2 regions of the Streptomyces sp. NPDC058534 genome follow, and region 1 is predicted to be linked to the other one. Evidence: predicted binding sites of a transcription regulator. Region 1 holds the regulator's gene; the other holds the start of a gene.

Region 1 (14,421 bases):
GGCCACTCAGTGTTCCGAAGGCCACAACGGCGGAGAAGGCGGCGACAAGCACCGAGCGAAGCATTCTCTTAGACATAGTCGGCTTCGTCCTCACTTGAAGGTCCCCTCTTCCCCCGTCGGATAAGACGATGGCTCATTCAGGCACGTCATGGCCACACAATCGGTGCATCATGTTCCTGCACGTTCAGGACCCTGGGGGGTGGAGATTTGACAACAAATCAGGCCAAAGCGACACATCCCCATGCAGTTACTGAACTGTGTGAGGAGGGGGCGCGCCTCTACGCGAACGCGCTGCGCACTGGACGTATTGCCCGCGCGGAGGCGGAACCCGTCCCCTGCCTGATGGAGTTCGCCCTCCTGCACCCCGACCCCGACGATGCCAACTGGCTCCTTCCCGTGGCACCCGCGGTCGCCCTCGCGCGGCGACTGAATCCGATCGAGCACGAGATATCCGAGCGGAGGCGGACGTCGATCGAACTGGCCGCGGCCTTCGAGCCCTTCATGGCGCTCAGCGCGCAGGGCGCGGCGCCGACCCACTCGATCACCGTGCTGGAGGGACTCGACCGCATCAACGCCGCCCTCGACCTGGCCACGGACCAGTGCCTGATCGAGATGCTCACGGTCCAGCCGAGCGCCCGGCACCCCGAACGTCGGCTCATCGAGGCACTGGGACGCGACCGGACCCTCATCGAGCGGGGCGTGCGGATCCGCACCCTCTACCAGCACACGGCGCGGTACAGCCCCGAGCGCCTGGCGTACGTGGACCAGTTCCCGAACGGGAAGGCCGAGTACCGCACCATCGACGAACTCGTCGAACGGCTCATCATCTGCGACGAGACCGTGGCCTTCATCCCCATCCGGGACGACCGCCAGGTCGCCCTGGAGATCCGGCACCCGGGTCTCGTCCGTTACCTGATCAAGGTGTTCGAGTTCATCTGGGGCCGCGCGGTGCCACTCACGGCCGGCGCACCCTACGAGACCGCCCCCGATGGCATCACCGACATCCAGCACTCCATAGCCAAGCTGCTTGTCGAAGGCCACGTCGACGAGGCCATCGCCCGCCGTCTGGGCATGAACGTCCGCACCTGCCGTGCCCACATCGCCAAACTGGCCCTGGCCCTGGGAAGCGGGAGCCGCGCTCAACTCGGCTACTTGATAGCCCAGTCGGGGATCCTGGAACAGGACCAGAACGGAATCGCGAATGAGGCCGGCCCGTGACGGGGGAGGCGCGTGACGCGAGGGGGGAGCGCCCGATCGAGCCGCACCTCGACCACGGTCCGGAGGAACTCTGTGCGGCGGGGACTGACCTCTACACACAAGCCCTGCGTGAAGGCCGGGTGCCCGCCCGGGAGGCCCTGGCGGTGCCCTGCCTGACCGACTACGGACTGCTGCAACCGACGGTGGGTGACCTCGACTGGCTCGAACCGGTCGCCCCTGCTGTCGCCCTGCACCGGATGCTGGACTCCTCGGCACAGCGTGTGGCCGCGGAGCGGCGGCGAGAAGCCCGGCTGGCCGCGACGTTCGAACCTCTCATGCTGGTCGACGGCCGCCGCACGGCCGGAGGGGACGCCGGGGCCGTTCGGGTCCTCAACGGAGTCCCGCAGATCAACCAGGCCATCAGCGAGGTCATGTCCGACGCGACGAGCGAGCTGCTGTGCATACAGCCCAACGCCCACTACGGTGACCGGCGCGGGGAAGTGGCCCAGACCCTGTCCCTGCGCCGGGACCAGGACATGCTCGACCGAGGCGCCCGCATCCGCACGCTCTACCAGCACACACAGCGCCATCTGCCGATGGTCAGGGCCCGCTATGAGCAGCTGCGCGGAGACGCCGAGGCACGCTCCCTGGACGAGGTGACGGACCGGCTCATCGTCGTCGACCGCAAGATCGCCTTCATCCCCGCCGACGGAGAAGCCACGCTGGCCCTGGAGGTCCGCCACCCCGCCCTCATCTCGTACTTCGTGACCACCTTCGAGCGCCTGTGGCGACTCGCCACGCCCATGCATCCCGAGACTGCTCAACGCCCGTCTCTGGGCGGCATCACGCCCCGCCAACGCACCATCGCGTCCCTCCTCGTCGAAGGCCACACCGACGCCGACATCGCCGAGCGGCTCGGCATGAACGTCCGTACCGCCCGTGTCCACATCGCCAAGCTCGCCGCCACCCTCGGCAGCGAGAGCCGGGCTCAGCTCGGGTATCTCATCGGGCAGTCGGGGATTCTTGACCGGGAAGGATGACGGGGGCGGGGACGCCCTGTGAGGTGGCGTCCAGGCCCGCCTGGGCTATGCGGACGCCCAGCTGGGTGCGGCTGGCCGCGCCCAGGGTCTCCGAGAGGCGGGCGATGTGCGCGCGGGCCGTGCGGACGCTTATGCCCAGGCGCTCCGCGATCACCGCGTCCTGGTGGCCCTCGGCCAGCAGCGCCGCGATGGACTGCTCGCGGTGCGAGATGCCCTCGATGCCGGTGTCGGGGAGGGCGGCGGAGAGCGGGATCGCGAGGCGCCAGAGGCGTTCGAAGACCGTGACGAGGTAGGCGACGATCGCGGGGTGGCGCAGTTCCAGGGCCATGGTGCGGTCGGTGTTGGCCGGGATGAAGGCGACCGTGCGGTCGAAGAGGATAAGACGGTCGATGACCTCGTCCAGGGTGCGGGCCTCCACCGCGTCGCCCATCAATTCCAGGTAGTTGAGCAGGCCCTGCCCGTGCCGGGCGACGTGCGTGTACAGGTCCCGCGTCCGCACCCCGCGCCCGCGCAACGCCAGCGCCCGGTGCAGCCCCTCCGACAGCTCCGCCTCACGCCGGATGCCGCCGGGCTGCACGGTCAGGACCTCCGTCGTGCACGCCTGCGTCGCCTCGTCCATCGCGGTCTGGATACGGGCCAGCCCGTCGAGGACCCGGATCGCCGAACTCTCCGCCCCGGCCGAGGAGTGGATGAGCCGGCCGAGCCCCGCGTACCACTCGAAGGCCTCCACCGCCGAGCCCACCCGCCGCTGACTCGCGCTGACCTCGTCGTGGACCCCGCGCAGCAGCCGCGTCATGACCTCCTGCGGCGAGGTCGGCACCAGCCAGTCCATGTCGTCGGGGTCGGGGTGCAGCAGGGCCAGTTCCAGGAGGCAGGGGACCGGTCCGGCGTCCTGGCGCGGCACCCGGCCGCGCCGTACGGCCCGGGAGTACACACGGTCCCCGGCCGCGCACAGCCGGTCGGCACCGTGCGGATGCTCCTGAGCCCCGTGCCCGGCCATCGCCCATCCCACCCCCGGTTCCGGCTCCTCCGCAGCGCAACTATGCGCGGCCGGGACCGGCTCCGCAACACGGCTCCACCGGGGGAGCGGGACGGAAAGTACCGGTTGCGGAGGGTATGACCGGGGCGTGGAACCAGGCCCGTACCGCGACTACTTCTTCAGCCCGATCTCCGCGCACGCGTCCGCGTACTTCGCCGTGCAGATGTCGCTGACCTTGTAGAAGCCCTCCGCGATCACCGTCTCGTCGATGTTGCCCTGGGTGAGGGCGACGACGGGGACGAGCTGGGCGGGGATGCCCTTGTGGGTGGGGCTGTCGACCTTGTCGCGGGCCAGCGCGTCGAACTGGATGTCCCGGCCCTGGACCCGCGCCACGGCCATCTCCGCGGCGTTCTCGGCCTCCTGCGGGTAGGACTTGTAGACGCTCATGTACTGCTCGCCGGTGACGATCCGCTGCACCGCGGAGAGTTCCGCGTCCTGGCCGGTGATCGGCGGCAGGTCGGTGACGCCCGCGTCCTCCAGGGCCTTGATGATGCCGCCCGCCATGCCGTCGTTGGCGGAGTAGACGCCGGCGATGTTGTTCTCGCCGATCTTCTCGATCGCCTCGGTCATGTTCGCCTCGGCGTTCTCCGGCTTCCAGTCCTTGGTGTCGAAGGACTGGGCGATCGTCACCTTGCCGTTCAGCTCGGCCATCGCACCGGCCTTGAACTGCTTGGCGTTCGGGTCGGTGGGCGAGCCGTTCATCATGACGATCTTGTCGGAGCTGTCCGCGCCGTCGCCGAGCGCGTCGATCAGGGAGCGGCCCTGGACCTCGCCGACCAGCTCGTTGTCGAAGGAGATGTAGGCGTCGATCGGGCCCTCGGCCAGCCGGTCGTAGGCGATGACCGGGATGCCCGCGTCCTTGGCCTTCTGCACGCTGGTCCCGATGGACTGCGCGTCGACCGCGTCCAGCACGATCACGTCGACCTTGTCGTCGATCATTTGCTGCATCTGCTCGGTCTGCTTCGCCCCGCTCGCCTCGGCGTTGGCGTACTTGACGTTGCCCGCGTCGTTCGTCAGCTCGCCGACCTTGGCCTTGAAGAAGGGGTAGTCGAACTGCTCGTAGCGCGTGTTCGCCTTCTCCGGCAGCAGCAGCCCCACGGTGATGTCGTTGCCCTTGGTCGGGCTCGCCTCGTCGCTGCTCTCCGTCGCGCCGAGCACGCCGCAGCCGGCCAGCACGAGGGACATCGAGGTGGCGGCCATGGTGATGGCGATACGGCGCATGTAAGGGCTCACTTCGGGGTGCGATTCGGGACGTGGGTACAGCAGTGCGACCCATGTGACTGAAAAGCCAACGCTTCACCCACCATCGGCGTCAAGGGAAACCACTTAACGAGATGGGCACAGTACGTTCCACTCGTCGGCGAAAGTTCTGCGAACAGTGTGCGGAGATCTTCCGGGAGCGCTCTCACGCCCTGATCACACATGCGTACACAACGCGCGGGCGACCATGGACGTCTGACGTACGAATCCTGTTACGTACCGACCACCCGTCAGCCACCGCACGGCGAAGGAAGACCTCATGACCCATGTCACGGAGGACCCGCGCTTCGGCGCCCTGACCGCCCGGCTGGACACCGGCCTCGGGGAGGTCACCGTCGAGGGCGACGCGCTGCCCCGCGTCGAGCTGTACCGCGCGGAGGGCACGGAGACCGACGAGCACATCCCCGTCGGCACCCGGGACGGCAGCCGGCCCACGCTGACCGTCGACGGCGAGGAGGCCGTGATCACCCCGGACTTCTCGGGTGACGGCAAGGGTCGCGGCCACGTGCGGGCCGAGTGGCGCGAGGACGCCGAGTGCGAGGCCCTGGAAGCGTCCCTCGGCTACGCGCCGGCCACCGCGTACGGCACCGGCGCCCAGTCGATGTGGCTGCTGGCCGTCGACGCGGCCGGCGACCTGCCTCCCGGCTGACGCCGACGCCGGCGTCAGTCCGACTGCTGCCGCTTCGGCCGCCACACCACCAGGGCACTGGTCTGCTGTACCTCCTGGTACGGGACCAGGTCACGGCGGTACGACGCGTGCACCGCCGCCTCGCGCTGGCGCATCGCCGTCGCCGCCCCGTCGAGGGCGTCGGCCATCTCCGCCACGCGGGCCTGGAGCGCGGCGACCTGGTTCTCCAGTTCGATGATGCGCTTGATTCCGGCCAGGTTGATGCCCTCGTCCTGCGACAGCTGCTGCACCGTGCGGAGCAGCTCGATGTCGCGGGCCGAGTAGCGCCGGCCGCGCCCGGCCGTGCGGTCCGGGGAGACCAGGCCGAGGCGGTCGTACTGGCGCAGGGTCTGCGGGTGCAGACCGGAGAGCTGGGCCGCCACCGAGATGACGTAGACCGGGGTCTCCTCGGTCAGTTCATACGGGTTGCGTCGACGACCGTCCATCCCCATCAAGCTCCCTTCGCGGCCTGGAACAACTCCGCCCGCGGATCCTCGTCCGCGGTCGCCTCGCGATACGCCTCCAGTGCGTCACGAGCCTTCCCCGTCAGGTCCTTCGGAACACTCACCTCGACGGTGACCAGAAGGTCGCCCCGGCTGCCGTCCTTGCGGACCGCGCCCTTGCCGCGGGCCCGCATGGTGCGCCCGTTGGGCGTGCCCGGGGGAAGCTTCAGCGTGACGGGCGGACCGCCCAGGGTCGGTACCCGGACCTCGCCGCCGAGAGCCGCCTCGGCGTAGGTGACCGGGACGGTGACCGTGAGGTTGTCGCCCCTGCGGCCGAAGACGGAGTGGTCCTTGACGTGCACGACCACGTACAGGTCGCCCGCCGGTCCGCCCCGCTCGCCCGGCGTGCCCTTGCCGCGCAGCCGGATGCGCTGCCCGTCCGACACCCCGGCCGGGATGCGGACCTGCATCGTCCGCGAGGACTTGGCGCGTCCGGAGCCCTTGCAGACGTCGCAGGGGTCCTCGGCGATCAGGCCGCGGCCCTTGCAGTCCGGGCACGGGTCGGTGAGCGAGAAGCCGCCGCCCGAGCCCCGCGCGACCTGGCCGGTGCCGACGCAGGTCGGGCACACGCGCGGTGTGCCGTTCTTGTCGCCGGTCCCCGAACAGGCCTTGCAGGGCGCCTGCGAGGACATCCGCAGCGGGACCGTGGCGCCCTCGATGGCCTCCGTGAAGCTCAGCGTGACCTCGGACTCGATGTCCTGGCCGCGCCTCGGCTGGGTCCGCGTGCCGGTGCCGGGACCGCCACCGGTGCGGTTGAACAGGCCGCCGAAGACGTCCCCGAGTCCGCCGCCGAAGCCGCCGGCGCCGCCCGCCTGGCCCCCGCCCTGGGCGCCGCCTCCGAAGAGGTCGCCCAGGTCGAAGTTGAAGGTGCCGCCGCCCGCGCCCGGCCCGGGGCGGAAACCGCCGTTACCGAAGAGGGCGCGGGCCTCGTCGTACTCCTTGCGCTTCTTGGGGTCACCGAGGATGTCGTTGGCCTCGGAGATCTCCTTGAAGCGCTCCTCCGCCCTGACATTCCCCTTGTTGGCGTCCGGGTGGTACTCGCGGGCGAGCTTCCGGTACGCCTTCTTGATCTCGGCCTCGGTGGCGTCCTTGGGGACGCCGAGGACCTTGTAGTAGTCCTTCTCGATGAAGTCCTTGGTGCTCATCCCCGACGTCCCTCCTTCCCGCTTCCGCTACTGACGTCAGCCCTCCTCCGGGCCACCGCTCTCCTTGTTCTCCGCGGAGTCGGGGCCGTCCTTGGCCTCGGTGCTCTCCTCGGCCGGCTTGACCGTCTGGGCGCCGGGCTGCGGCTCGGCGACGGCCACCCGCGCGGGGCGGATGGTGCGCTCGCCGATCCGGTACCCGGGCTGCAGGATCGCCACGCACGTCGTCTCGGTGACGTCCGGTGCGTAGGAGTGCATCAGGGCCTCGTGGATCGTCGGGTCGAAGGGCTCGCCCTCCTTGCCGAACTGCTGGAGGCCCATCTTGGCGATGACCGTCTCCAGCGACTCCGCGACGGACTTGAAGCCACCGACCAGCTCCCCGTGTTCCCGGGCGCGGCCGATGTCGTCCAGCATCGGGAGCAGCTCGGTCAGGAGGTTCGCGACGGCGACCTCCTTGACCGCGACGCGGTCCCGCTCCACGCGGCGGCGGTAGTTCTGGTACTCGGCCTGGAGCCGCTGGAGGTCCGCCGTGCGCTCGCTGAGCGCGGTGCGCACCTGGTCCAGCTGGGCCACCAGGCCCGCGTTCTCGCTCGCGTCCCCGGCCGGGGCCGCGCCCTCCTCCGAAGAGGGGGCGGCGGCCTTCGGCTCGGCGTCGTCAGGGCTGGCGCCGGAGGGGACGTCGGGCTTCTCGTCGAAGCCCGGAGTCTCCTCCGTCACGCGGCACCGTCCTTGCGCTCGTCGTCCACGATCTCGGCGTCGACGACGTCGTCGTCGGCCTTGTCGCCGTCACCGGCGGTGGCACCGGCGCCCGGGGCCTCGCCGCCGGCGGCCTGCGCACCCTGGGCGTCGGCGTACATGGCCTGGCCCAGCTTCTGCGAGACGGCGGCGACCTTCTCCGTGGCGGTACGGATCTCGGAGGTGTCCTCGCCCTTGAGCTTCTCCTTCAGCTCGGCGACGGACTCCTCGACCTCGGTCTTGACCTCGCCCGGGACCTTGTCCTCGTTGTCCTTGAGGAACTTCTCGGTCTGGTAGACGAGCTGCTCGCCCTGGTTGCGGGACTCGGCGGCCTCGCGGCGGGCGTGGTCCTCCTCCGCGTACTTCTCGGCCTCCTGGCGCATCCGGTCGACCTCGTCCTTCGGCAGCGAGGAGCCGCCGGTGACGGTCATCTTCTGCTCCTTGCCCGTGCCCAGGTCCTTCGCGGTCACGTGCATGATGCCGTTGGCGTCGATGTCGAAGGCGACCTCGATCTGCGGGACGCCGCGGGGCGCCGGCGGCAGACCGGTCAGCTCGAACATCCCGAGCTTCTTGTTGTACGCCGCGATCTCGCGCTCGCCCTGGTAGACCTGGATCTGCACGGAGGGCTGGTTGTCCTCGGCGGTGGTGAAGATCTCCGAACGCTTGGTCGGGATCGTCGTGTTCCGCTCGATCAGCTTGGTCATGATGCCGCCCTTGGTCTCGATACCGAGGGACAGCGGGGTGACGTCGAGGAGCAGGACGTCCTTGACCTCGCCCTTGAGGACACCGGCCTGCAGGGCGGCGCCGATGGCGACGACCTCGTCCGGGTTGACGCCCTTGTTGGCGTCCTTGCCGCCGGTCAGCTCCTTGACCAGCTCGGCGACCGCGGGCATACGGGTCGAGCCACCGACGAGAACGACGTGGTCGATCTCGGACAGCTGGATGCCCGCGTCCTTGATGACGTTGTGGAACGGCGTCTTGCAGCGCTCCAGGAGGTCGGTCGTCAGCTGCTGGAACTGGGCCCGGGTGAGCTTCTCGTCCAGGTGCAGCGGGCCCTCGGCGGACGCGGTGATGTAGGGCAGGTTGATCGAGGTCTCGGTGGACGAGGACAGCTCGATCTTGGCCTTCTCGGCGGCCTCGCGGAGGCGCTGGAGGGCCATCTTGTCCTTGGACAGGTCCACGCCGTGGCCGGACTGGAACTGCTTCACCAGGTAGTCGACGACGCGCTGGTCCCAGTCGTCACCACCGAGGTGGTTGTCACCGTTGGTGGCCTTCACCTCGACGACGCCGTCGCCGATCTCCAGCAGCGAGACGTCGAAGGTGCCGCCACCGAGGTCGAAGACGAGGATGATCTGCTCGTCCTTGTCGAGGCCGTACGCCAGCGCGGCGGCCGTCGGCTCGTTGACGATCCGCAGGACGTTCAGGCCCGCGATCTCACCGGCCTCCTTGGTGGACTGGCGCTCGGCGTCGTTGAAGTACGCCGGGACGGTGATGACCGCGTCGGTCACCTTCTCGCCCAGGTAGGACTCGGCGTCCCGCTTCAGCTTCTGCAGCACGAAGGCGCTGATCTGCTGCGGGTTGAAGTCCTTGCCGTCCAGGTTGATCTTCCAGTCGGTGCCCATGTGGCGCTTGACCGACCGGATGGTCCTGTCGACGTTCGTGACCGCCTGGCGCTTGGCCACCTCGCCGACCAGCACCTCGCCGTTCTTGGCGAAGGCGACGACGGACGGCGTGGTCCTGGCGCCTTCGGCGTTGGCAATGACGGTGGGCTCGCCGCCCTCCAGAACGCTGACGACGGAATTAGTCGTGCCCAGGTCGATGCCGACCGCACGTGCCATGGTGAATAACCTCCAGCTGACTTGAGTGGAACAGGCTCAAGTGTGCATGACGGCTTTCGTGCGGTCAACAGAGGTGAGTCGAGCCGACTCAACTCTTATCCGTTCCTTACACGCAATGGAGCGCTGACCTGCGCTTCTTCGGTGCGTCTGGCCTGACGGACCGGGAACATCGCCCCTCGGGAGGATGCACCCCTAGGGGGTCCGACCGCCTCGGGAGGCACCTGGGACTCCGTGCGCGGCCGCCGCACCCGCGCCTGCGGCCGACCGGGCGCCAGTCCCCGCGCCTGCGGCCGGCCGTTCGCCTGCCCCTGCTGCGCCCCTGCCGCCCCTGCCCCGTGCCGCGGCCCGTACACCCGCACCCGCAGCAGTCCCGCCAGCGCGGCGACCGCACCGCCCGCCACCCACCACACCGCCGTCCCGTCCAGCCGGCCGGTGTGCACGAGCACGCCCACGAGCACCGCGCCGCACGAGGCACCGCCGACGACCACTGCGGCGCCCTGCGGAGTGAGCCCGAGCCGGCGCAGCCGGTGGGCGAGATGGTCGGGCCCGCCCCGCAGCGGGGGCCGCCCGGCCAGCCGGCGTGAGAGCAGGACGAGTACGACGTCCAGGCAGGCCGGCACGGTCAGCGCGAACAGCACCGCCGCACCGCTCGCGGGCGCGTGCCCCACGCGGGTGAACACGGCGGCCCCGGCCAGCAGGAACCCCGCGAAGAGCGCCCCGCACGCACCGACCGCGATCCGCGCGGGATGCCAGTTGTGCAGCAGCAGCCCGGTCAGCGCGGCGGCCAGCGCGAGCAGCGCCACCGCCAGCCCGTCCCGCAGCTCCGCCGCGGCGCAGGCGGCGACCCCGAAGGCGGTCACGACCCCCACCGTGCCGGCCACCCCGTCGGCGTGGTCGAGCCCTCGGAAGGCGGTGGCGACCAGTGTGATCCATCCCACGGCGAGCGCCCCGGCCACCGGCCCCGTCTCGCCGTACGGCACCACGCACGCCGCCGCGACGGCCGTACCGGCGACCACCCAGCGCCGGCGCAGCCGCCAGACGTCGGTGGCGAGGCCGAGGGCGCCGACGGCGGACGCGCCCAGGAGCAGCCGGCCGGCCGCGGAGCCGAGCGGCACGACGCCGGTCCAGTCCCCGGCCCACGCGACCAGCGCGGTGACGAGGGTGACGGCCACCCCACCGGAGAGCGGGACCGGCCGATGCCGGCGCCGGTCGACGAGGGCGAGGGAGAGGGCGGGTGCGCGCAGCAGCGCGGCGAGGAGGGCGGCGAGGAGGAAGGAGGCGGTGGCGGCGGCGATCCCGTAGAGCACGGAGATAAGCTATGCCGAATATCACGTTTTGCTATGAATTGCGCGGCTGCTACGGCGTGGCGCCGGGCGGGCGGGCGGCTCGGCGACCAGCCCCGGCGAGCAGCCCGGCGACCGGGCCGGCGACCGGGCCGGCGACCGGGCCGGCGACCGGGCCGGCGGTCAGGGTTGCCTCAGCGACGCAGATCACCGCACGTCCGACTACAGTGCGGCGGAGGATCGGGGTAGTCTCGGACGGACTGAATAAGTTACCGCTTAGTAATATCGATCCCCTCGCAACCTCGCAGGCCCGAGGAGCCCCCAAATGCAACTCGCCGCGATCATCGTGTCGCTGGTCCTGATCGTGGTCGGCGTGGCACTGTTCGGCCGCGCCGTCCTGCAGATCCTCACCTACATGCGGCTGGGTCAGCCGGTGCCGGCCGGCACGCGGACCGACGATCCCGCAGCGCGCACCGTCACCGTGGCCCGGGAGTTCCTCGGCCACACCCGGATGAACCGCTGGGGCATCGTCGGTGTGGCGCACTGGTTCGTGGCGGTGGGCTTCTTCTCCCTGCTGCTGACGATCGTCAACGCGGTCGGGCAGCTCTTCGAGGCGGACTGGATCCTGCCGGTCATCGGCGACTGGGCGCCGTACAACGTCTTCGTCGAGTTCATCGGCACCATGACGGTGCTCGGCATCCTCGTCCTGATCGTGATCCGCCAGCTGAGCAGGCCGGACAAGCCGGGCCGCAAGTCCCGCTTCGCCGGCTCCAACTTCGGGCAGGCGTACTTCGTCGAGGCCGTCATCCTCATCGTCGGCGTCTGCATCTTCATGCTGCACGCGCTGGAGGGCGCCCTCCACCACGTCGCCGGCTACGAGGCGTCGTTCTTCATCTCGTACCCGGTCGTCTCCGCGCTCGGGGACCTGGACGTCTCCACCCTCCAGAACCTCGTCTACCTCTTCGCCGGCCTGAAGATCGCGACTTCGTTCATCTGGATGATCACCGTCGCCCTGAAGACCGACATGGGCGTCGCCTGGCACCGCTTCCTGGCCTTCCCGAACATCTGGTTCAAGCGCGACGCGAAGGGCGGCACCGCGCTGGGCGCCCTGCTGCCGATGACGTCGGGCGGCAAGGCGATCGACTTCACCGACCCCGGCGACGACGACGTCTTCGGCGTCTCCCAGGTCGAGCAGTTCTCCTGGAAGGGCCTGCTGGACTTCTCCACCTGCACCGAGTGCGGCCGCTGCCAGTCGCAGTGCCCCGCCTGGAACACCGGCAAGCCGCTCTCCCCCAAGCTCCTGATCATGTCCCTGCGCGACCACGCGCACGCCAAGGCCCCCTACCTGCTGGCCGGCGGCGGCAAGACCATGGAGGGCGAGGAGAAGGCGTCCGAGGAGCAGCTGGCGGGCGTCCCCGCGGCGGCCCTCGCCGAGGCCGAGCGCCCGCTGATCGGCACGCTGGAGGAGAACGGCGTCATCGACCCGGACGTCCTGTGGTCCTGCACCACCTGCGGCGCCTGCGTCGAGCAGTGCCCGGTGGACATCGAGCACGTCGACCACATCGTCGACATGCGCCGCTACCAGGTCATGATCGAATCCGCGTTCCCGTCCGAGGCGGGCACGATGCTCAAGAACCTGGAGAAGAAGGGCAACCCCTGGGGCCTGGCCAAGAAGCAGCGCCTGGAGTGGCTCAAGGAGCTCGACTTCGAGGTCCCGGTCGTCGGCAAGGACATCGAGGACCTCACCGAGGTCGAGTACCTCTACTGGGTCGGCTGCGCCGGCGCCCTGGAGGACCGCGCCAAGAAGACCACCAAGGCCTTCGCCGAGCTGCTGCACATCGCGGGCGTGAAGTTCGCGATCATGGGCGGCGACGAGAAGTGCACCGGTGACTCGGCACGGCGCCTGGGCAACGAGCCGTTGTTCCAGGAGCTGGGCATGGAGAACGTCATGTCCCTCAACGCCGCCTTCGGCGAGGAGATGGACGACGACGGCAAGGTCACCGAAGAGTCGAAGAAGCCCAAGTCGGCCAAGAAGATCGTCGCCACCTGCCCGCACTGCCTCAACACCCTGGGCAACGAGTACCCGCAGCTCGGCGGCGACTACGAGGTCATCCACCACACCCAGCTGCTCCAGCACCTCGTCGACGAGGGCAAGCTGCTCCCGGTCACGCCGGTCGAGGGCATCATCACGTACCACGACCCGTGCTACCTGGGCCGCCACAACAAGATCTACACGCCGCCGCGCGAGATCATCGCCGCCGTCCCGGGCGTCCGCAACGAGGAGATGCACCGCCACAAGGAGCGCGGCTTCTGCTGCGGCGCCGGCGGCGCGCGGATGTGGATGGAGGAGCGGATCGGCAAGCGCATCAACAACGAGCGCGTCGACGAGGCCCTGTCCCTCAACCCGGACATCGTCTCCACCGCCTGCCCGTTCTGCCTCGTCATGCTGACCGACTCGGTCAACGGCAAGAAGAACGATGGCAAGGCCAAGGAGTCCATCCAGGTCGTGGACGTCGCCCAGCTCCTGCTGGACTCCGTGAAGCCCCCGGCCGACCCGGCGGGCGAGCCGGAGGCGGAGAGCGAGCCGACGCCGGAGCCGGTGAAGTAGCCGCCCGGCAGTCCCTTCCGCCGACACCCCCTGGTCCCGTCCGGACCGGGGGGTGTCGCCGTTCACCGGCGGTGTCGCCGTTCCCCGGGGGTGTCGCCATGCACCGGGGTGTCGCCGTTCGTCGAACGCGTGCATCATTACTCGGTCGTTGTGAGTGACACGGATTCAGACGGACGGGGTGAATGGTGCGCGTGCGAAGAAGCACCCAGGTCGGCACGGCGGCCGTCGGCTGCATGCTGCTGCTCGGCGCCTGCGGCCAAGGCGGCCCGGCGCCCGCCACCAAGGACGCCGAACCCACCCCCGTACGAGCGGCCCAGGCCCCCGCCGCGCTGCCCGTCCCGCGCGGCGACGGCAGTGAGGTCCCCGACGACTTCAACGGCGACGGCCACCGCGACCTCGTCCTCGACGACCTGGTCAAGGCGCAGAGCCACGCCGACGACGCGGGAATCGGCATCGTCTACGGCTCGTCCCGTGGACTGGTCCCGGGCGCACGGCAGTTGCTCACCCCGGCGAAGTACGCCGCACCCACGGACGGACAGACACCGGCCGTCTTCGAGGTGGAGGCGACCTGCGACCTCGACGGCGACGGCTTCACCGACCTGGTGGTCACCACCGACCCGCCCTACGACGGCCAGGGCCGCCCCCCGGTCCCGCTCCAGCTCCTCTTCGGCTCCCCGACCGGACCGGCGGCCCGCGCGGTCCCGCTGAACGTCCCCGACAAGGCCCGCTTCGGCAACGACTGGCCCGAGCGTCCGGTCTGCGGCGACTTCGACGGCGACGGCGCCGAGGACCTGGTCGTGCACGCCTCGGCCGGTCACCTCAGCTATCTGCGGGGCCCCTTCACGCGCAAGGGCGCCCCGCGGAAGGCCGGCGCGCCCGTCCTCTCCCCCGGCGAGGTGCCGACCGGCCCCGCCGCCGACGTGAACCGCGACGGGTACGACGACCTGGTCGTCCGCGCCTCCGCGGGCCCCGGCGCCGCGTCCCTCGTCCTCGGCGGCCCCGCCGGCCCCACCCGCACCGGCGTCACCCTCCCCGCGGGCACCGACGTCGCCCTCGGCTCCTTCGGGCGGGGCAAGGCGCTGGACGCGGCGGTGGGCGGCCCGGACGGC
Region 2 (14,421 bases), on a different contig from region 1:
TGGAACTCCGCCCTGCGCAAGCTCTCCGAGATCACCTCGATGCGCATCGAGTACGAGCAGGGCCCGCGCCTGGACACCCAGACCGTCGGCACACTGCGCATGCACCGGCTCTTCCACCGCTACGTCCGGTACGTCCAGTCGCCCGAGGACGCCGAACGCCACTTCGCGGCCGCCCGCCGGCTTCTGGTCTCCGCCGACCCCCGCGACTCCTCCGCGCCGGGCAACTGGACCCGCTACGGCGCGCTCATCCCGCACCTGGAGCCGGCCGGCGCGCTGGACTCGTCGGACGAGGACGTCCGGGACCTCGTCCTGAACTGCATCGAGTACCTGCGCATGCGCGGCGAGTACGACGACGGCCGGCGGCTGAGCGGGCGTGCCGTGGAACGCTGGCGCGAGACCTCGGGCGACACCGACCGGGCCGTCCTGGTCGCCGTCCACCAGCTCGCCAACATGCAGCGCAGACTCGGCCGGTACGCGGAGGCCGAGGCGACCGGACGCGAGACGATCCGGCGTCTGCGGGCCGCGAGCGGCGTCCGCCCCATCGAGCTGATCCGCGCCAAGGACGGGCTGGGCGGCACGCTCATGGCCCGCGGCCGGTACGGGGAGGCGCGTGCCCTGTTCGAGGAGGCCGCCGGCACCGCGGCCGTCGAGCTGGGCGGCGAACAGGTCCCGCGCACCCTCACCGTCCGCAGCAACCTCGCCATGGCCCTCGGCCTCCAGGGCCACTACACCGAGTCCCTCGCCCTGCACCGCCGGATCTTCGAGGCCCGGGTGGAACTGCTCGGCGGCAAGGACGCCCTGACGCTCAACTCGGCGCTGCGCACCGCCTGGATGCTGCGGCTGCTCGGCAACTACCGTGAGGCGCTGGAGATCCAGGGGCACAACTCCCGCCTCCACAGCCAGGTCCTCGACCGCAACCACGGCCAGACCCTGCACGCCGAGCACAACCTCGCCCTGTGCTCCCGCCGGGTCGGCGACCTCCAGTTCGCCCACGCCATGATGCGGGGCGTGCGGCAGAAGCTGCTGCGCCGGCGCGGCGCCCTGCACCCCGAGTCGCTGCTGGTCTCCTGCGACTACGCGATGCTGCTGCGCCAGCTCGGGGAGACGGAGGAGGCCCGCGGCCTGGCCGAGGCCACCGCCACGCACTACGCGGCGCAGCTCGGGGAGGACCACCCGTACACCGTGGGAGCGCGGGACAACGTGGCCGTGATCATGCGCGACTCGGGCGAGACCCGGGCCTCGCTGGAACTCTCCCGGCAGTGCACCGCGCGGATGGAGAAGGCGGTGGGCCGGGACCATCCCTGGTCCGTCGGCTGTGCGAAGAACGAGGTGGCCGCGCTCGCCGGCGCCGGGGAGAAGGAGGCCGCGGCCACCCTGGGCCGGGACGCCTGCGCCCGCTCCGTCCGCGCCCTGGGCGAGAACCACGTCCTCACCGTCAGCCTCCGGGCCGGACTGGCGCTGGACCTGGCGGCCCTGAGCGAGCGCGAGGAGGCCGAGGCCCTGCGGCGGGACGTGGACACCAGGCTCACCGCCCTGTTCGGCACGGACCATCCGCACATCCGGCAGATCCAGGAACGGCACCATCCCTACTGGGACTTCGAACCCCAGCCCATCTGACGGCCGGCGCGCGGGACGACCGCGGGACGCCGAAGGGGCCGGCCCCGTTCCCGGGACCGGCCCCTCCTGTCGGCTCTGTGTGCGATCAGGCCTCGAAGACCTCACGCACCAGCTGCTCCTGCTCGGCCTGGTGCCGCTTGGCGGAACCCACGGCCGGGGACGAGCCGTGCGGGCGCGAGATCCGGCGCAGGCGCTCGCCGTGCGGGATGTCGGCGCCGACCGCCAGGTCCAGGTGGTCGATCAGGTTGAGCGCGATGAACGGCCAGAAACCCTGGTTCGCCGGCTCCTCCTGCGTCCACAGGTACTTCTCGGCGTTCGGGTACTTGGCGATCTCCGCCTGGAGCTCGGCACCCGGCAGCGGGTACAGGCGCTCGATGCGGAGGATGGCCGTGTCCGTCACGCCGCGCTTCTTCCGCTCGGCGTCGAGGTCGTAGTAGACCTTGCCGGAGCAGAAGACGACCTTCTTGACGGCGGCCGGGTCGACCGAGTCGTCGCCGATGACCGGGCGGAACTGGCCCGTCGTGAACTCCTCCGCCTTCGAGGCCGCGGCCTTCAGGCGCAGCATCGACTTCGGGGTGAAGACGACCAGCGGCTTGTGGTGCGGGTTGTGCACCTGCCACCGCAGGAGGTGGAAGTAGTTCGACGGCAGGGTCGGCATCGCGACCGTCATGTTGTTCTGCGCGCAGAGCTGGAGGAACCGCTCCGGGCGGGCCGAGGAGTGGTCCGGACCCTGGCCCTCGTAGCCGTGCGGCAGGAGGAGGGTCACGCCGGAGGTCTGGTTCCACTTCTGCTCGGCCGAGGAGATGAACTCGTCCACGACCGTCTGCGCGCCGTTGACGAAGTCGCCGAACTGCGCCTCCCACATCACCAGCGCCTCGGGGCGGGTCAGCGAGTAGCCGTACTCGAAGCCCATCACCGCGTACTCGGAGAGCAGCGAGTTGTAGACGTTGTACCGGGCCTGGTCCTCGGACAGGTACAGCAGCGGCGTGAACTCGTCGCCCGTCTCACGGTCGATGACGACCGCGTGGCGCTGGCCGAAGGTGCCGCGCTGCGAGTCCTGGCCGGACAGCCGGACCGGGACGCCCTCCAGGAGCAGCGAGCCGACGGCGAGGGTCTCGCCCATGCCCCAGTCGATCGTGCCGTCCTCGACCATCGCCGCCCGGCGCTGCAGCTGCGGCAGCAGCCGCGGGTGCACGGTGACGTGGTCGGGGATGTTGACCTGGGACTCGGCGATCCGCTTGACCGTCTCGGCGGTGACCGCGGTGTTCACCGTGACCGGGAACTCGGCCTGCGGCTCCGAGGGCTCCGCGGCGGCCGGCTGGGACGCGGCCTCGCGGACCTCGGTGAAGACCTTCTCCAGCTGGCCCTGGTAGTCCTGGAGCGCCTGCTCGGCCTCTTCCAGGGTGATGTCGCCGCGACCGATGAGCGACTCGGTGTAGAGCTTGCGCACCGAGCGCTTCTTGTCGATCAGGTCGTACATCAGCGGCTGGGTGAAGGCCGGGTTGTCGGTCTCGTTGTGACCGCGGCGGCGGTAGCAGATGAGGTCGATCACCACGTCCTTGTTGAACGCCTGACGGAACTCGAAGGCCAGCCGCGCCACGCGGACGCAGGCCTCCGGGTCGTCGCCGTTCACGTGGAAGATCGGGGCCTCGATCATGCGGGCCACGTCGGTAGCGTACATGGAGGAGCGCGAGGACTCCGGGGCGGCGGTGAAGCCGACCTGGTTGTTGATGACGACGTGGACCGTGCCGCCGGTGCGGTAGCCGCGCAGCTGCGACATGTTCAGGGTCTCGGCCACCACGCCCTGGCCCGCGAAGGCCGCGTCGCCGTGGATCGCCACCGGCAGGACGGTGAAGTCCGTGCCGCCCTTGTTGATGATGTCCTGCTTGGCGCGCGAGACGCCCTCCAGGATCGGGTCGACCGCCTCCAGGTGCGAGGGGTTGGCGACCAGCGAGACCTTGATCTGCTCGCCGTCCAGGCCGGTGAAGGTGCCCTCGGCGCCCAGGTGGTACTTCACGTCACCGGAGCCGTGCATCGACTTCGGGTCGAGGTTGCCCTCGAACTCGCGGAAGATCTGCGCGTACGACTTGCCGACGACGTTGGCCAGCACGTTCAGCCGGCCGCGGTGGGCCATGCCGACGACGACCTCGTCCAGGCGGGACTCGGCCGCCGAGTCGATGACCGCGTCGAGCAGCGGGATGACGGACTCGCCGCCCTCCAGGGAGAAGCGCTTCTGGCCGACGTACTTCGTCTGCAGGAAGGTCTCGAAGGCCTCCGCCGCGTTCAGCCGGCGCAGGATGCGCAGCTGCTCCTCGCGCTCCGGCTTGGTGTGCGAGCGCTCGATGCGGTCCTGGATCCACTTGCGCTGCTTCGGGTCCTGGATGTGCATGAACTCGATGCCGGTGGTGCGGCAGTACGAGTCGCGCAGCACGCCGAGGATGTCGCGCAGCTTCATCAGGGACTTGCCGGCGAAGCCGCCGACCGCGAACTCGCGCTCCAGGTCCCACAGGGTGAGCCCGTGCTCGGTGATGTCCAGGTCGGGGTGCTTGCGCTGCTGGTACTCCAGCGGGTCGGTGTCGGCCATGACGTGGCCGCGGACCCGGTAGGAGTGGATCAGCTCGAAGACCCGGGCGGCCTTGGTGACGTCGTCGTCGTGGCTGGCGTCGATGTCCTTGAGCCAGCGGACCGGCTCGTAGGGGATGCGCAGCGCCTTGAAGATCTCGTCGTAGAAGCCGTTCTCGCCGAGGAGCAGGTTGGCGACCTGGCGCAGGAACTCGCCGGAGGCGGCGCCCTGGATGACCCGGTGGTCGTAGGTCGACGTCAGCGTCATGACCTTCGAGATGCCGAGCTTGTTCAGGGTGTCCTGGCTGGTGCCCTGGAACTCCGCGGGGTAGTCCATGGAGCCGACGCCCATGATGACCGCCTGGCCGGGCATCAGGCGCGGCACCGAGTGGACGGTGCCGAGGCCGCCGGGGTTGGTCAGGGAGACCGTGACGCCGGAGAAGTCGTCCATCGTCAGCTTGCCGTCGCGGGCGCGGCGGACGATGTCCTCGTAGGCCTGCCAGAACTCGAAGAAGTTCAGCGTCTCGGCCTTCTTGATCGCCGCGACGACCAGCTGGCGGTCGCCGTTGGGCTTGACCAGGTCGATGGCGAGGCCGAGGTTGACGTGCGCCGGCTTGACGAGGGTCGGCTTGCCGTCCTTCTCGCCGAACGAGTGGTTCATCGTCGGCATGGCCTTGATGGCCTGCACCATCGCGTAGCCGATCAGGTGCGTGAAGGAGATCTTCCCGCCCCGGGCCCGCTTGAGGTGGTTGTTGATGACGATGCGGTTGTCGAACAGCAGCTTCACCGGGACGGCGCGCACGGACGTGGCCGTGGGCAGCTCCAGCGAGGCGTTCATGTTCTTCGCGACCGCGGCGGCCGGGCCGCGCAGGGTCACCAGCTCGGGGCCCTCGGGGGCGGCGGTGGCGTCCTTGGCGGGCGCGGCGGCCTTCGCCTGCGGCTGCGCGGCGGGCTTGGCCGGCGCGGCAGCGGGCTTGGCGGCCGGAGCCGCCGGCGCCGCGGCGGCGGGCTTCGCGGGGGCGGCCGCCTGGGGGGCCGCCTTCGGCTGGGCCGGGGCGGGAGCCTGCGCCTGTGGTGCGGGGGCGGCCTGTGGCGCGCTGCCGGAGTCCGTGGCCGTGGCGCCGGGGGCGGCGGCCTGGGCCGCGGGCGCCCCTGGCTTGTAGTCGGCGAAGAAGTCCCACCAGGCTCGGTCCACGGAATTCGGGTCCTGGAGGTACTGCTGATAGATCTCGTCAACGAGCCACTCGTTGGCACCGAACGCGGCAGCGGGGTTCTTGCCCGCTTGATCGGTGTCGGTCGAGATACTCGAGTTACTGGGGGACTGTGGCGACACGGCGAGAACCGCCCTCTTCCGCTTCACAAGATGGTGGACAGCGGGAATCAAGGCTACGCCTTGCCGACCCCGAAGGTCAGGTCGGGCCCGTTCATCGTCGCGTAAGTCACATCGCGGACGGTGTTTCGGCGCTGGAAATGGCGGGAAACAAGCGAGGTTCTGCTGCGTGTGGGAAGGGCGGAGCGGGACCCGGCGCCGGGAAAACGCGGGCCTGTCCCTGATCACACGTGTCCGCCAGGACGGATACTCGTGGATCTTGAAGCTCCGCTTCGAACCCTACGTCAACCCTGCGTCGACGGCAGGCCCGGAAGAGTGATGAGAATCCGGCAGCCGCGCTCGGATTCGGCCACGCCGATCCGGCCGCCGTGCAGATCCACCGCCCAGCGCGCGATGGCCAGGCCGAGACCGGTGCCGCCGTCGCTGCCCGGACCGTGCGGCCGGGACACCGAACCCCGGTTGAACCGCTCGAACACCCGGCGCCACTCCGAGCGCGGAATACCGGGGCCTTCGTCGAGAACCTCCAGCTCAAGCGATTCGGGCAGCTCCCCGCGGCGCGCCCGGACCGTCACGCGGCCGTGCGGCGGGCTGTGCTTGACCGCGTTGTCGATGAGGTTGGCGACGACCTGGTGGATGCGCTCGGGGTCGGCGTGCGCGGTCAGCTCCGGCGGGAAGACGTCGAGCGCCAGGTGCACGTCGGTACGCGTGTGGCTGCCCGAGCCGGAGGCGATGCCCGCGCGGGCCGACGCGACCATGTTGGCCTCCTTGAGCACGCCGGAGAGGTACGGCCACACCTCGAAGCGCCGCCTGCGCAGCGGTATCACGCCGTTGTCCAGGCGGGAGAGGTCCAGCAGCGTCTCCACCAGCCGGCCGAGCCGCTCGGTCTGCCCGAGCGCCGTCCGCATGGTCTCCGGGTCGGCCTCGGTGATGCCGTCGACGATGTTCTCCAGCACCGCGCGCAGGCCCGCGATCGGCGTGCGCAGCTCGTGCGAGACGTTCGCGACCAGCTCCTTGCGCTGGAGGTCCTGCGCCTCCAGGTCGTCGGCCATGCGGTTGATGGTGCCGGCCAGGTCGCCCAGCTCGTCGCGGCGGTTCTCGCGCACCCGGCGCGTGTAGTCGCCGTGCGAGATGGACCGGGCCACCGCGTTCATCTCGTCCAGCGGCGCGGTCAGCGAGTGGGCCACGAACTGGGTGATCAGCAGCGTGGCGATCATCGAGAAGACCGTGATGAAGCGCAGCTCCGTCTTGGTGTGCACTGCGATCACCGAGAGACCGGTGGTGATCAGCACCGATGTGACGACCAGCGCGCCCAGCTTGGTCTTGACCGAGAACGGGCGTACGCCGCCCCAGGGCTCCCCGGTGGATCGGGGGCCGGGGCTCCTCCGTGCGGCCTCCCGCCCTCGGCTCATGGCGTCGGGGTCTCCAGCGCGTAGCCCACGCCGTGCACGGTACGGATGCGCTCGGCGCCGATCTTCCGGCGCAGCGCCTTGATGTGGCTGTCCACGGTCCGGGTGCCGGAGGCGTCCGCCCAGTCCCACACCTCGGCCAGCAGCTGTTCACGGGAGAGCACCGCGCGCGGGGTGTTCGCCAGGCAGACCAGCAGGTCGAACTCGGTGGGGGTCAGGTGGACGTCCTCGCTGCGCACGCGCACCCGGCGCTGCGCGTGGTCGATCTCCAGCTCGCCGAGGCGCAGGATGCCGCTGCGCGGCGTCGAGGCGGCCACGACGGCCCGCTCCACCCGGCGCAGCAGCACGTGCACGCGTGCGGCCAGCTCGCGCATCGAGAACGGCTTGGTCATGTAGTCGTCGGCACCCACGCCGAGCCCGACCAGCATGTCCGTCTCGTCGTCGCGCGCGGTGAGCATCATCACCGGCACCGGCCGCTGGGCCTGCACGCGCCGGCAGACCTCCAGGCCGTCGAAGCCCGGCAGCATGATGTCGAGGATCAGCAGGTCGGGCTGCCAGGCCTCGGCCGTGTCGACGGCGGACGGACCGTCGCCCGCCGTCTGCACCAGGAACCCCTCGGCGCGCAGGCGGGTCGCGATGGCGTCCACGATCGTCTGGTCGTCCTCGACCACCAGCACCCGGCGCTGTGCGCCCTGGGTGGCAGCGGCCGAGCCGTTGTGGGAGGTCTGTGTCTGCTCCATCGCCCGCCCCTGAGGTGTGCTTTCCGGAATCCGTGGGGTGATCCCATGACTGCGCTTGACGCTTGAATGATCCGCGTCAGAGCAGCAGCGTACGGGGAGTCCCCACGGCATTGCTATCCAGGACCGACGCCGAGGTGGACGACGTCCGGAACGCCCCGGGCAACGGGGATCTCTTCGGTACGCACCTGCTGGAATCCGGCATTACGCAAGGTTTCTTCGAATTCCGGAGAGGGCTGCGCAGACCATACGGCAAGCACCCCGCCGGGTCTCAACAGCCGTGCGCAGCCCGCCAGTCCGGACGGTGCGTACAGCCCGTCGTTGCCCTCGGTGACGGTCCAGCCGGGGCCGTTGTCGATGTCCAGACAGAGCGCGTCGTACGTGTCGGAAGTCTCATTGACGTACGTCACCAGGTCCGCCTCGACGACCTCCGCGCGCGGATCGGCCAGCGCCCGCGCGGACAGCGCGGAGAGCGGTCCGTCGCGGTGCCAGTCGATGACGGCGGGCTCGCGTTCGACGACCACGATCCGGCCCCAGCGGGCGTCGGCCGCCGCGTGCGCGAGCGAGAAGCCGACGCCGAGACCGCCGATGAGCAGGTGCGGCGCGGTCGGTCCGCCGGACCCGGCGAGCGCGTCGGTCGCCGCGTCGACCAGCCGCCGCTCCGAGCGCCCGTCGGAGGTGTCCATCAGGAAACAGCCGTTCGCGATGATCTGGAGCAGCGCCCCGTGCCGGCGCAGGACGACCTCGCCGTACGGACCCTCGCGGCGGTCAAGCACCTCGGGGGCCTCGCGGAAGTCGGGGGGAGTGATGGCCATCGGCCCATCCTGGCAGGGAATGCCGTGGCGGCCGAGGGCGCTGCCGTCCACAGGGTCCGGAAGGCCCCGGACCACTGATCGCTCAGAGCGAACGACCCCCGGGGAACAATCAGGGACTCCCTTTCATTGAGTCGATGTAACTCAACTTGACTGCCGAAGGGGAGATCATGGCTGCTGAGTCCGCCGCCTTCACACCGCTCGCCCTGCCCGTGCTGCCGCTCGACGACGAAGTGGTCCTGCCCGGCATGGTCGTCCCCCTGGACCTGAGCGACGCCGAGGTACGGGCCGCGGTGGAGGCCGCCCAGGCCGCCGCCCGGTCCGAGCCCGGCAAACCCAGGGTCCTGCTCGTCCCGCGCATCGACGGCACCCACGCCGCCACCGGCGTCCTCGGCACCGTCGAGCAGGTCGGCAGGCTGGCCGACGGCGACCCGGGCGCCCTGATCCGCGGCCGGGGCCGGGTGGCGATCGGCGCCGGCACCACCGGTCCCGGCGCCGCGCTCTGGGTCGAGGGCACCCGCGTCGACGAGACCGTGCCCGACCCCCTGCCCGGCCAGGTCGCCGAGCTGGTGAAGGAGTACAAGGCCCTCGCCACCGCCTGGCTGCGCAAGCGCGGCGCCTGGCAGGTCGTCGACCGCGTCCAGGCCATCGACGACGTCTCCGCGCTCGCCGACAACTCCGGTTACTCGCCGTTCCTCAGCACCGAGCAGAAGATCGGGCTGCTGGAGACCGCCGACCCGGTCGCCCGCCTGAAGCTCGCCACCCAGCAGCTGCGCGACCACCTCGCCGAGCAGGACGTCGCCGAGACCATCGCCAAGGACGTCCAGGAGGGCGTCGACAAGCAGCAGCGGGAGTTCCTGCTGCGCCGCCAGCTCGACGCGGTACGCAAGGAGCTGCGCGAGATCAACGGCGAGGCAGGCAAGGATGCTGCCGAGGAGTCCGACGACTACCGCGCCCGCGTCGAGGCCGCCGACCTGCCCGAGAAGGTCCGCGAGGCCGCGCTCAAGGAGGTCGACAAGCTGGAGCGGTCCTCCGACCAGTCGCCCGAGGGCTCCTGGATCCGCACCTGGCTCGACACGGTCCTTGAGATGCCGTGGAGCGAGCGCACCGAGGACGCCTACGACATCCAGGGCGCCCAGGCCGTGCTCGACGCCGAGCACGCGGGCCTGGCGGACGTGAAGGAGCGCATCACCGAGTACCTCGCCGTGCGCAAGCGGCGCGGCGACCGGGGCTTCGGCGTCGTCGGCGGCCGGCGAAACGAGGAGGGGGCGCGTAGCGCCTCGGTTGAGGGTGGTGGTGGGCGACGGGGGGGCGGTGCCGTGCTGGCCCTGGTGGGCCCGCCCGGCGTCGGCAAGACCTCGCTCGGCGAGTCCGTCGCCCACGCGATGGGCCGCAAGTTCGTCCGCGTCGCCCTCGGCGGCGTCCGCGACGAGGCCGAGATCCGCGGCCACCGGCGTACGTACGTCGGCGCACTGCCCGGCCGGATCGTGCGGGCGATCAAGGAGGCGGGGTCCATGAACCCGGTCGTCCTCCTCGACGAGATCGACAAGGTCGGCTCCGACTTCCGCGGCGACCCCGCCGCGGCCCTGCTCGAAGTCCTCGACCCGGCCCAGAACCACACCTTCCGGGACCACTACCTGGAGGTCGAGCTGGACCTGTCCGACGTCGTCTTCCTCGCCACCGCCAACGTCCTGGAGGCCATCCCGGAGGCCCTGCTCGACCGCATGGAGCTGGTCCGCCTCGACGGCTACACCGAGGACGAGAAGGTCGTCATCGCCCGTGACCACCTGCTCCCGCGCCAGCTGGAGCGGGCCGGACTCGACGGCGAGGAGGTCACGGTCGAAGAGGGCGCGCTGCGCAAGCTCGCGGGCGAGTACACCCGTGAGGCGGGCGTGCGCACCCTGGAGCGGTCGATCGCCCGGCTGCTGCGCAAGGTGGCGGCCCAGCACGAACTGGGCGAGCGGGACCTGCCCTTCACCGTCACCGACGCCGACCTGCGCGCGCTGATCGGCCGGCCGCACCACGTGCCCGAGTCCGCCCAGGACCCGGCGGAGCGGCGCACCTCGGTGCCCGGCGTGGCCACCGGCCTCGCGGTCACCGGCGCGGGCGGCGACGTCCTCTACGTCGAGGCGTCGCTGGCCGACCCGGAGACGGGCGCGGCGGGGCTGACCCTGACCGGTCAGCTGGGCGACGTGATGAAGGAGTCGGCGCAGATCGCGCTGAGCTTCCTGCGCAGCCACGGCGCCGAACTGGAACTGCCGGTGGGCGACCTGAAGGACCGGGGCGCGCACATCCACTTCCCGGCGGGCGCGGTCCCCAAGGACGGCCCGAGCGCCGGCGTCACCATGACCACGGCCCTCGCCTCGCTGCTGTCCGGCCGGCTGGTCCGCACCGACGTGGCGATGACCGGCGAGGTCTCGCTGACCGGACGTGTCCTGCCGATCGGCGGGGTCAAGCAGAAGCTGCTCGCGGCGCACCGGGCGGGGGTCACCACGGTGATCATCCCCAAGCGCAACGAGCCCGACCTGGACGACGTCCCGGCGGAGGTCCTGGACAAGCTCGACGTCCACGCCGTCAGCGACGTCCGGCAGGTGCTGGAACTGGCGCTCGCCCCCGCGACCAACGGGGCGGCGCGTACTACTCCGGTCGCGGCGTGACAGACGCGGCCGGATGAGACGAAGGCCCAGGTTCCCGTGAGGGGGCCCGGGCCTTCGCCATGTGTGCCCACGCCATGTGTGCCCACGCCATGTGTGCCCACGCCATGTGTGCCATGTGTGCCGGGGCCGTGGCACCTACCCCTCGGGGACCACCTCGCGGGCCAGGCGGACCAGGTCGGGGATGGCCGGGTGGGTCGGGGTGCCGCGCTTCCAGGCCAGCACCAGGGGGACCGGCGGCGCGTCGGTCAGGGGGCGGTAGGCGATCGCGGGGTGGATGTGCAGCCGGGGGGTGGCCGAGGTCGAGACGCCGACGGCCCGGCCCGCGGCGATCGCGGTCAGCCACTCGTCCGTGTTGGTGACCTCGATCGTCGCCGTGGGCCGCACCTCCGGCGGCCACAGATCGAGCGTGGTGGTCCCGGCCACCGTGTTCAGCGCGATCGGCCACGCCCGGAGGTCCGCCAGCGTCAGGGTCTCCCGTCCGGCCGGCTCGCTGTCCGCGGGAACCACCGCCACCCGCTCCTCCCGCTTCAGCAGCTCCGTGACCAGTCCGGGCGCGTCCAGCGCCCCGCGCAGCAGCGCCACGTCGACCTCGCCGCGGGTCAGCCCGGCCGTGCGGTCGTCGATCCGGCGCAGCTCCAGCGGTACGTCCGGGTGCTCCTCGTCCCAGCGGCGCAGCAACGGGACGGTGTGGTCGCCGAGCGCCGCCCAGGGGTGGCCCAGGCGCAGCGGCAGCGCGCCCAGCGAACGCGGGTCGAACACCGCGTCCACCGCGGCCAGCGCGGCCGCGGCCCGGTCCCGGAAGTGCCGGCCCGCGGCCGTCAGCTCCAGGTGGTGCGTGGAGCGGTCGACGAGGCGGGTGCCGAGGTGGGTCTCCAGCTGGCGCAGGGTGCGGGACAGCGCAGGCTGACCGGTGTGCAGGCGCGCGGCGGCGCGCGTGATCGTGCCCTCCTCGGCGATCGCGAGGAAGGCCCGCAGATGGCGCAGCTCCATGGTCATGCCTCACGAGCATAACCACGGACCAACAGGCATTTCACGGGCCACGCCCGGATTCCTAGCGTGGGGGCCATGGCAGAGACGACCCCCGCGGCCCTCGCCGCGCACCCCGCGGTCCCGCCCGCCTCCCGCACCGCCCTCGCCCCGCCCGGCGCGGGCAGCCTCAGCGGCATCGCGATGGTGCTGGCCGGCACCGTCTCCGTGCAGTTCGGGTCGGCCGTGGCCGCCCTGCTGTTCCCGCAGGCCGGTGCCTTCGGCGTGGTGGCGCTGCGGGTGACGCTCGCCGCGCTGCTGCTGATGGCGGTCTGCCGCCCCCGCCTGCGCGGCCACAGCCGCTCCGATTGGGCCGTCGTGACCGCGTTCGGGGTGGCCCTGGGCGGCATGAACCTCCTCTTCTACCAGGCGATCGAACGGATCCCGCTCGGCCCGGCCGTCACCCTGGAGGTGCTCGGCCCGCTCGCCCTGAGCATGTTCGGCGCCCGCCACGCCCTGAGCCTGGTCTGGGCCGCGCTGGCCCTCGCCGGGGTCGTCCTCCTCGGGCACGAGGGCTTCGCCGAACTGAGCCCGGCGGGCGTCGCCCTCGCGCTCGGCGCGGGTGCGATGTGGGCGGCGTACATCGTCTTCAACGCCCGGGCCGGTGCCCGCTTCGCCCGCCTCGACGGGCTGGCCCTGGCGATGACCGTGGCCGCCCTGCTGAGCCTGCCCCTGGGGATCGGGTCGGCGGGTACGGCGCTGCTCCAGCCGTCGGTGCTCGCCCTCGGGGCGGCCGTGGCCCTGCTCTCCTCCGGACTGCCCTACACCCTGGAACTCCTGGCCCTGCGGCGGCTCCCGGCACCCACCTTCGCGGTCCTGATGAGCGTGGCCCCGGCGATCGCGGCGCTGGCCGGCTTCCTCGTCCTGGACCAGGGCCTCTCCCTGCCGCAGTGCCTGGCCGTCGCGCTGGTGGTGGCGGCGAGCGTCGGCGCGGTGCGGACCGGGAGGCGCGGGGGCGAGGGCGGGTGACCCGGCCCGGTCACGCAGGCCGGCGCCGGGCGCCCTCCCCCTCGGGCGGGCGACCGGCGCCGGCGTCGTGTCAGCCGTTGGCGAGCGCCCGCACGCGGTCGAGCGCGCCGTTGAACCTGTTGTGGTCGCCGACCGTCGGACCGGACGACGTGTACTGCCACATCGTGTAGTAGCCCCAGCCGGCCGGCAGCGTGCCCACCGACGCGGCGTACCGGGCGATCCACAGCGGGTTGTTCGCCGCGAAGCCGCCGTAGTTGCCGGTGCACTGGGTCCACCAGCTGGTGGCCGTGTAGATCACGGCGTCACGGCCGGTGCGGGCCTTGTACGTGGTCAGGAAGTCCCGGATCCACGACACCATCTGGCTCTGCGACTTGCCGTAGCAGGCGGCGCCGTACGGGTTCCACTCGATGTCCAGCGCACCCGGCAGCGTCCTGCCGTCGCGGGACCAGCCGCCGCCGTGGTCGACGAAGTAGTTGGCCTGGGCGGCGCCGCTCGCGCTGTCCGGGGTGGCGAAGTGGTAGGCGCCGCGGATCATGCCGACGTTGTACGAGCCGTTGTACTGCTGGGCGAAGTACGGGTTGGTGTAGTACGTCCCCTCGGTGGCCTTGACGTAGGCCCACTTGACCCCGCTGTTCCACAGGGTCGACCAGGCGACGTTGCCCTGGTGGCTGGAGACGTCGACGCCCTCCGTCTGGGCGGCGCCGCCCGGGACCGGGGTGCCGTGGCTCCCGTCGTGTTCCAGGACGCCCATGCCCATGTGGGCGGAGCCGCGGGGCGGGGTGTCGGCGGCCGACGACGCCTGCGCGGGGAGGGCGGACACCAGGGAGAGGGCGGCGAGCAGGATCCCGGTGACGGCGAGACGCCGGCCGCGGGCCGATCCGGATCTGTGCACGAGCATGACGTGCCTCCGATGGCTCGGTGGTGCTCGGTGGGGGATGCGCGAGTGGGGAGGAGAACCCGCGTGTGGCGTGGGCATGCCATTCAGGGGCTCCGGTGAAGACGCTACGCACGTAGAACGGGCGGTGGGAAGGGGGACCGGAAGCTGCCGTTGGTCTAAGCCTGCGAAATACTTGCCAAGCTGCGGCGATGGCGGGCCGTGGCGGAAACTTTCAGGACCGGGAAAACCGGGAAGAACCGAGTCAGGGGCTGACGTGCACGAAGACGGCAACGGCGACGGTCGCGGAGTCGAGTCCGAGCTTGCCGGAAGTGGTGTGAACCAGCCGGAGTTCCTGGCGCTGGAGCGGGAGTTGACGGTGCTGCTGCGGCGCGCCCGGGCCAACCAGGGCGAGATGGCCCGGGAGGTCC

The links. Region 1 encodes HspR, which represses chaperone genes until heat shock. Its sites were predicted from a motif close to TTGAGNNNNNNNNNCTCAA; they were not measured.
Region 2: the regulator HspR is predicted to act here: its motif matches at 8,594-8,612, upstream of lon (endopeptidase La).

What each region holds. Positions count from the first base shown of each region.
Region 1 covers NZ_JBHXNW010000029.1:9,338-23,758, reverse strand. Annotated here, with positions in the region: gene ACFWR9_RS19245 (helix-turn-helix transcriptional regulator) at 208-1,218, shown strand; gene ACFWR9_RS19240 (LuxR C-terminal-related transcriptional regulator) at 1,215-2,237, shown strand; gene ACFWR9_RS19235 (LuxR C-terminal-related transcriptional regulator) at 2,200-3,237, opposite strand; gene ACFWR9_RS19230 (substrate-binding domain-containing protein) at 3,388-4,476, opposite strand; gene ACFWR9_RS19225 (hypothetical protein) at 4,796-5,185, shown strand; gene ACFWR9_RS19220 (heat shock protein transcriptional repressor HspR) at 5,200-5,649, opposite strand; gene dnaJ (molecular chaperone DnaJ) at 5,655-6,851, opposite strand; gene grpE (nucleotide exchange factor GrpE) at 6,888-7,565, opposite strand; gene dnaK (molecular chaperone DnaK) at 7,562-9,421, opposite strand; gene ACFWR9_RS19200 (MraY family glycosyltransferase) at 9,517-10,734, opposite strand; gene ACFWR9_RS19195 ((Fe-S)-binding protein) at 11,030-13,312, shown strand; gene ACFWR9_RS19190 (FG-GAP repeat domain-containing protein) at 13,495-14,421, shown strand, end outside.
Region 2 covers NZ_JBHXNW010000051.1:10,983-25,403, forward strand. Annotated here, with positions in the region: gene fxsT (FxSxx-COOH system tetratricopeptide repeat protein) at 1-1,617, shown strand, start outside; gene ACFWR9_RS27575 (multifunctional oxoglutarate decarboxylase/oxoglutarate dehydrogenase thiamine pyrophosphate-binding subunit/dihydrolipoyllysine-residue succinyltransferase subunit) at 1,703-5,512, opposite strand; gene ACFWR9_RS27580 (sensor histidine kinase) at 5,794-6,918, opposite strand; gene ACFWR9_RS27585 (response regulator transcription factor) at 6,915-7,655, opposite strand; gene ACFWR9_RS27590 (spermidine synthase) at 7,769-8,467, opposite strand; gene lon (endopeptidase La) at 8,635-11,121, shown strand; gene ACFWR9_RS27600 (LysR family transcriptional regulator) at 11,257-12,117, opposite strand; gene ACFWR9_RS27605 (DMT family transporter) at 12,187-13,116, shown strand; gene ACFWR9_RS27610 (lysozyme) at 13,187-14,014, opposite strand; gene ACFWR9_RS27615 (MarR family winged helix-turn-helix transcriptional regulator) at 14,268-14,421, shown strand, end outside.